2 linked regions of the Cellulosilyticum sp. I15G10I2 genome follow. The protein of the gene in region 1 interacts with the protein of each later gene in a pairwise test. Links are inferred from orthologs where the notes say so. Each region holds a gene or a part of one and is shown in the gene's direction. Other genes may lie near its edges.

Region 1 (3,214 bases):
GGAATGAGTATTATTATGATTTCCTCAGAGATCCCTGAGATTCTAGGTATGAGTGACCGTATTCTTGTTATGCATGAAGGTAAGATAACTGGGGAACTAAATAGAGAAGCTGCAACTCAGGAGAGTATCATGAAATGTGCAGTTGGTGTAAAGGGAGGCGCAAATAAATGAGAACATTGCTACAGAAAGATATACTCATGAAATACAAGTCAGTTATAGGGTTGATTCTCTTTTCAGCCATTGTAACAATCATTAATCCAAGTTTTTTAAGTATGTCTAATATACTTAATGTATTTAGACAAACATCTATTAACGCTATTATTGCTGCAGGAATGACATTTATTATACTTACAGGCGGGATTGATCTTTCAGTAGGGTCTATACTTGCAGTAGCAGGTGCTATTGCAGCCACGATGGTTACAGATGGGCAGAATGTAGTTATTGTGCTCCTTGCAACACTTCTGATAGGCGCTGTAATTGGAGCGCTCAACGGTATTATCATCAGCAAAGGAAAGGTACAAGCTTTTATTGCCACATTAGCTATGATGACCTTAGCCAGAGGCTATACTTTAGTATTTACAGATGGTAAACCTATCGGGGTGGAAGCGTCAAAGAGTGCAGATGTTTTTGCATCGATAGGATCAGGTTATATACTTGGTATTCCAATTCCAATATATATTACAGTATTGGTTTTTATGATTTCATACTATATTCTAAAACATACGCGGTTTGGACGCTATATCTATGCTATGGGTGGCAATGAGGAAGCTACTAAGTTATCGGGCATAAATGTAGACTTGGTTAAAATCTATGTTTATGCATTATCAGGGGCTTTAGCAGCCCTTGCGGGTATTATTGTTACAGCAAGACTTTCTTCAGCACAGCCACAAGCGGGTGCCGGTTATGAACTTGATGCTATTGCTGCTGTTGTACTTGGTGGTACAAGTCTTGCGGGAGGAAATGGGAATATATTTGGTACGATAGTTGGGGCGCTTATTATTGGTATCTTAAATAACTCACTGAATTTAATGAATGTATCTTCATACTATCAATTATTGGCCAAAGGATTGGTTATATTGATTGCGGTATTGTTGGATAGAAAAAATAAGTAAAAAGAGATAAGGTAAAAACGAAAACTAGGAGGAAGAAAGATGAAAAAAATTATTGTATTATTAATTGTATTAACATTATCTTTAGGTGTTTTTGCAGGATGTGCAGCTAAAAATTCAGAGCCAAAGGCAGAAGGCAATACAGCCTCAAAACAAATAGGACTTGTTATTTCAACACTTAACAACCCATTTTTTGTAACACTAAAAGAAGGTGCTGAAGAAGAGGCGAAAGCATTAGGCTATGAGCTTGTTGTATTAGATTCACAAAATGATCCAAGCAAAGAAATGTCAAATGTAGAGGACCTTTTAACTAGAAATGTAGCTGTTCTTTTAATTAACCCTACAGATTCAAACTCTGTTGGTAATGCAGTGAAATTAGCTAATAATAAAAAAATACCAGTTATTACTCTAGACCGTGGTGCAGATTCAGGTGAAATCGTTACACATATTGCATCTGATAACGTTGCTGGAGGGAAGATGGCAGGAGAATATATTGTAGAGCAGCTTGGCGGCAAAGGTAATGTGGTAGAGCTTGAAGGGATTGCTGGAGCATCAGCGGCAAGAGACCGTGGAAATGGTTTTAATGAAGCGATCAAAGGATCGGGCATTGAAGTTATAGCAAAACAAACAGCTGATTTTGACAGAACTAAAGGACTTTCAGTTATGGAAAATATTCTTCAGGCACAGCCTAATATTGATGCTGTATTTGCACACAATGATGAAATGGCATTAGGAGCATTAAAAGCTATTCAAGCATCAGGAAGAAACATTATGGTTGTTGGTTTTGATGCGACAGACGATGCAGTAAAAGCAGTGGAAAACGGAGAAATGGCAGCTACAGTTGCACAACAACCTTCTTTAATTGGTTCAGCAGGTATTCGATATGCAGATAAAATTATTAAAGGTGAAACAGTAGAAAATGCTGTACCAATTGAATTGCAATTAATTAAAAAGTAAAAATGCTATGATTTAATTACTAATAGAGCTGACAACGTTCTTTAACGGTGTCAGCTCTATTTATAATATGCTACTGGTTTATCATTATCTTATACATCATTTCATAGAAACGAATTGACAAAAATTATTATCGTGATAAAATAATCTTAAGGTTAGATATTTTTATTACGATAAGAGGTGGTGGGTATGACAGGCGAATTTGATTTTTCATCCTATATTCATTTGGTCGATTTTTTAGGAGCTTGCTTTGGAGAAAACACAGAAGTCGTATTGCATAGTTTTGAAGATATGAACCATTCCGTTATTGCAATACATAATGGACATATCAGCGGCAGAAAAATTGGTGCACCACTCACTAAGTTTGCATTATCAAAATTAAAAGACAAAGGAAAAGAAGGCCCGCCATACTATTTGAATTACTTGGGCATGTCCGAAAACAATATTTCGTTAAGATCCAGCAGTTTTTTTATATTAGACAAGCAAGGTAATCCTAGAGGGATGTTATGTATTAATACAGATGTGACAAAGTACCAGCAAGCGGCAGAGTTATTGCAGAAATTAGCTTTTATGCCATCGACGTACTCTGAAGAAAAGGAAAATAATAATAGTATTGAAGTTTTTCAAGCGACATATGAAGAGGTGATTCAGGGCATAATTAATGATGTCACCCAATCCGCAGGCGTAGCAGTGGAGCGTTTAACTGTGGACGAGAAGGTTGAGATTGTAAAACGTCTCAATGATGAAAAGTTTTTTCTTATAAAAGGCGCTGTAAGCCAGGTTTCGGATATGTTAGGCGTTTCTGAAGCCACCGTGTATAGATACTTAAGTAACATTAATAAAAAAATGAAGAATGGAGAATAACTATGAGCAAAAAAATAATTAATGCAGAGGCAGCACCAGCTGCAATAGGACCTTATTCACATGCAGTGGATACTGGCCTCGGTTTTATTATCACATCAGGTCAAATTCCGATTGATCCTGCAACAGGTGAACTCGTCCCTGGCGGAATTGAAGCGCAAACAGAACAAGTATTTGCAAATTTAAAGGCAGTTCTTGAAGAGGCAGGGTCTTCTTTTGATAAAGTCGTAAAAGCAACTGTATTTTTACAAGATTTAAAAGATTTTGTTGCAGTAAACAACATCTATGCA
Region 2 (3,978 bases), on another replicon or contig:
GTCTCAAGCGTCGCCTTCTACCTATGGTACGCCATTTTACAGCACCGCAAAATCAGTGAACTGGCCATGTTCAAATTTATCATCCCCGTAACCGGCAGCGTTCTCACTGGCCTCTTCATCCCCGGCGAGACATTGTTGCCCGTTCATTTCATCTCACTCTTACTAGTCTCCGCCGGCATTATAATAGTAAATAGGAAGTAAGTGATAGTATTAAATGTTGGTTGAATTTACTAATCTTCATTTACCCCTTTACAAGTCGTCCATTTAAATTTATAATGTTGTCTATATAAAATTTTATAACTTAAACACAGTGAAAAGGAAAAGTACTATTTTTGATGCGTTTTCAGCGAGTGGGGTTGGTGCAAGCCCATACGATAGAAAATACGAAAAATCCCCTTGGAGTGGCAGACCGAAATCAAGTAGGCTCTGACGGAATCCTACCGTTACTTATTAGGAAAGGTATAACGAGCGGTTTCTCTATAAGAGAGGCAAATCAGGTGGTACCGCGGAAGATATAGTAACTAACTACTCTTTCGTCCTGTTAATGGATGGAGGAGTTTTTTCATGTTTACATTTAATTACAATTTAGGAGGCAAAGTATGTACAAAAAGGTAGATACCAACCTGAACTTTGTGGATAGAGAACTCGATGTCCTGAAGTTTTGGAAGGAACATAATGTATTTGAAGATTCTATAAACGCCCGTACTGACGGACCAACTTTTACTTTTTATGATGGTCCTCCAACAGCAAACGGCAAACCTCATATCGGCCATATTTTAACCCGTGTTATTAAGGACCTTGTGCCACGTTATAAAACAATGAAAGGCTACAAAGTACTTCGTAAAGCTGGCTGGGATACCCACGGGCTTCCTGTAGAGCTTGAAGTTGAAAAACTTCTTGGCATCAGTGGCAAGCCTGAAATTGAAAAATATGGTGTTGAGGACTTTATTACTAAATGTAAAGAAAGTGTATGGAAATATCAAAGTGAATGGGAAAAGATGTCTGACCGTGTAGGCTATTGGGTAGATATGGATGATCCTTATGTAACTTACCATAATAATTATATCGAATCTGTATGGTGGTCTCTTAAACAAATCTGGGACAAGGATCTTATTTATAAAGGTCACAAAATTGTTCCTTACTGCCCTCGTTGCGGGACTTCTCTGTCTTCTCACGAGGTAGCTCAAGGCTACAAGGATATCAAAGATGCCACTGCAGTTGCTAAGTTTAAAGTAAAAGATGAAAACAGCACCTATCTTCTCGCATGGACAACCACCCCTTGGACACTTCCATCAAACGTAGCACTTTGTGTACATCCTGAGCACACTTATGTAAAAGCTGAATTTGATGGTAATAAATACATCCTGGCCGAATCTTTAGTGGCTTCTGTCCTTGGTGAAGGCGCCTGTGTTTTAGAAACATTTCCTGGCAAAGAACTTTGCGGCTTAGAATACGAACCTCTTTTTGACTTTGTAAAACCAGAGAAAAAAGCATGGTTTGTCGTATCTGATACGTATGTAACTCTTACAGATGGTACCGGAATCGTTCATATCGCTCCTGCCTTTGGTGAAGATGATGCAAAAGTAGGGCGTGAAAATGACCTTCCTTTTGTTCAGCTTGTTAACGAACAAGGTTACTTTACACCTGAAGTAGACTTATGGCAAAATATCTTTGTTAAAGATGCAGATAAACATATCCTTAAATGGCTAGGTGAAAATAATAAATTATTTAAATCTGAACCTTATGAACACAGCTATCCTCATTGCTGGAGATGTGATACACCGCTTTTATATTATGCCCGTGATACATGGTTTATCTCTATGACAAAGGTGCGTTCTGCCCTTGTTAAAAATAACAATACTGTTAACTGGCTTCCGCCATCAATTGGTGAGGGACGTTTTGGCAACTTCCTTGAAGGCGTTATCGACTGGGGACTTTCTCGTTCCCGTTATTGGGGTACCCCTCTTCCTATTTGGGAATGTACATGTGGCCATAAACACATGATTGGCAGTATAGAAGAGCTAAAATCAATGAGCTCAGACTGTCCTGATGAAATTGAACTTCATAAACCTTATATTGATGCAGTTCACCTTAACTGTCCAAAATGTCAAAAAGAAATGACAAGAGTTGAAGATGTTATTGACTGTTGGTATGACAGTGGGTCTATGCCTTTTGCACAATGGCACTATCCATTTGAAAACAAAGAGATCTTTGATGATAATTATCCAGCAGACTTTATCTCAGAAGCTGTAGATCAGACCCGTGGCTGGTTCTACACTTTGATGGCTATTTCAACACTAATCTTTGATAAATCGCCTTACAAAAATGTTATTGTTTTAGGACACGTGTGTGATAAAGAAGGTCAAAAAATGAGTAAGCATAAAGGGAATGTAGTAGACCCTTGGAGTGTACTTGATGCACAAGGCGCCGACGCTGTTCGTTGGTATTTCTATTCAGCAAGTTCGCCATGGCTTCCTAGCCGCTTTGGTTCAGAAAATGTAAGCGAATCTCAAAGAAAGTTTATGGGTACATTATGGAATACTTATGCCTTCTATGTGCTTTATGCGAACATTGATGCTTTTGACCCAACACAATATACATTAGATTATGCTTCACTTAATATGATGGATAAATGGGTGCTTTCAAAATTAAATACACTTGTTAAAGATGTGGATGAACATCTTGAAAACTACCGTATTTTTGAAGCTTCTCGTATTATGCAGGACTTTGTAGATGATTTATCTAACTGGTATGTGCGCCGCTCCCGCGAAAGATTCTGGCAAAGTGAAATGCCTCAAGATAAGATTAATGCTTACATGACACTTCACACAGTACTTGTTACACTTGCTAAAATCTCAGCACCATTTGTACCATTTATGTCAGAACAAATCTATCAAAATCTTGTTAGAACTGTAGATACATCAGTGCCTGTCAGTGTTCATCTTTGTGATTTCCCAACATTTAATGAAACAATGATCGATACAGCACTTGAAAATTCTATGGAACAAGTCCTTCAAATCGTTGTACTTGGCCGCAGCTGCCGTAACGAATCTAATATCAAAAATCGTCAGCCTATCGGCACCATGTATGTAGGAGCTTCAGAAGTACTTACTCCGGAATTCATTGAAATTATTGCTGAAGAGTTAAATGTTAAAAACGTGGAGTTTAAAACAGATGCCAGTGAATTTATCACTTATAGCTTTAAACCTCAAATGCGTACTTTAGGACCAAAATATGGTAAGCTCCTAAATGCAATCAGAACAGCCCTTATGGCGCTTGATGGTTCAAAAGCTATGGATGAACTTAATACAAATGGTACATTAAAACTATCCCTTGAAGGTGAAACAATTGAGCTTTCAAAAGAAGATTTACTCATTGACATTGCACAAAAAGGTGGTTTTGTATCCGCAGTTGACAAAGGCTATACAGTCGTTATTGATACAAACCTTTCAGAAGAACTTTTAGAAGAAGGTTTTGTAAGAGAAATCATATCTAAAATACAAACCATGAGAAAAGAAGCTGATTTTGAAGTACAAGATCATATCTTAGTTGCTTATTCTGGCAATGAAAAAATTGCTTCTATTCTAACTAAAAACAATGAACTTGTTGCTCAGGAAGTACTTGCAAACAGTGTATCTGAAGGCACTTTAGATGGGTATACAAAAGAATGGAAAGTAAATGGGGAAACTGTTACGTTTACTGTAAAAAAAGCTTAATAGGCTTACTCATAGAAAGAAGAGGATATTCATAATCTGAATATCCTCTTCTTTCTATTTCAATATTTTTTATACTTATATGTTTTATATGTGGTTCGCGAGTGGGGCGAGAATATTTTTCGTCTCTCCCACCTACCCACCACACTGTCCGAAAACTACTGCATATAGCAGTATATCGGGTATCTTTATAATTGAAGTCCTGATATTAGGTCCGCTTGGCAGGCAGGAGATATTTTTTGTCTTTCCCGCCTTCCCACCGCCA

The links.
Region 2: the proteins of rbsB (region 1) and ileS interact in binary tests that used the Escherichia coli proteins (3 or more experiments, as listed by UniProt). The link is inferred for Cellulosilyticum sp. I15G10I2 from one-to-one orthologs.

What each region holds. Positions count from the first base shown.
Region 1 is NZ_FMMP01000015.1:181,120-184,333, forward strand. The notes cover bases 230-3,108. They hold rbsB (ribose ABC transporter substrate-binding protein RbsB), read left to right. Parts: upstream 230-1,151; coding sequence 1,152-2,066; downstream 2,067-3,108. Other genes in these bases: rbsC (ribose ABC transporter permease), read left to right, coding at 230-1,112; BN3326_RS15075 (helix-turn-helix transcriptional regulator), read left to right, coding at 2,253-2,927; BN3326_RS15080 (RidA family protein), read left to right, coding at 2,930-3,108. Outside these bases: ribose ABC transporter ATP-binding protein RbsA, read left to right, coding at 1-171; more of rbsC, read left to right, coding at 168-229; more of BN3326_RS15080, read left to right, coding at 3,109-3,214. UniProt on the Escherichia coli protein: Part of the ABC transporter complex RbsABC involved in ribose import. Binds ribose. Also serves as the primary chemoreceptor for chemotaxis.
Region 2 is NZ_FMMP01000009.1:145,592-149,569, forward strand. The notes cover bases 274-3,916. They hold ileS (isoleucine--tRNA ligase), read left to right. Parts: upstream 274-599; coding sequence 600-3,716; downstream 3,717-3,916. Also shown: BN3326_RS09305 (DMT family transporter), read left to right, coding at 1-201. UniProt on the Escherichia coli protein: Catalyzes the attachment of isoleucine to tRNA(Ile). As IleRS can inadvertently accommodate and process structurally similar amino acids such as valine, to avoid such errors it has two additional distinct tRNA(Ile)-dependent editing activities.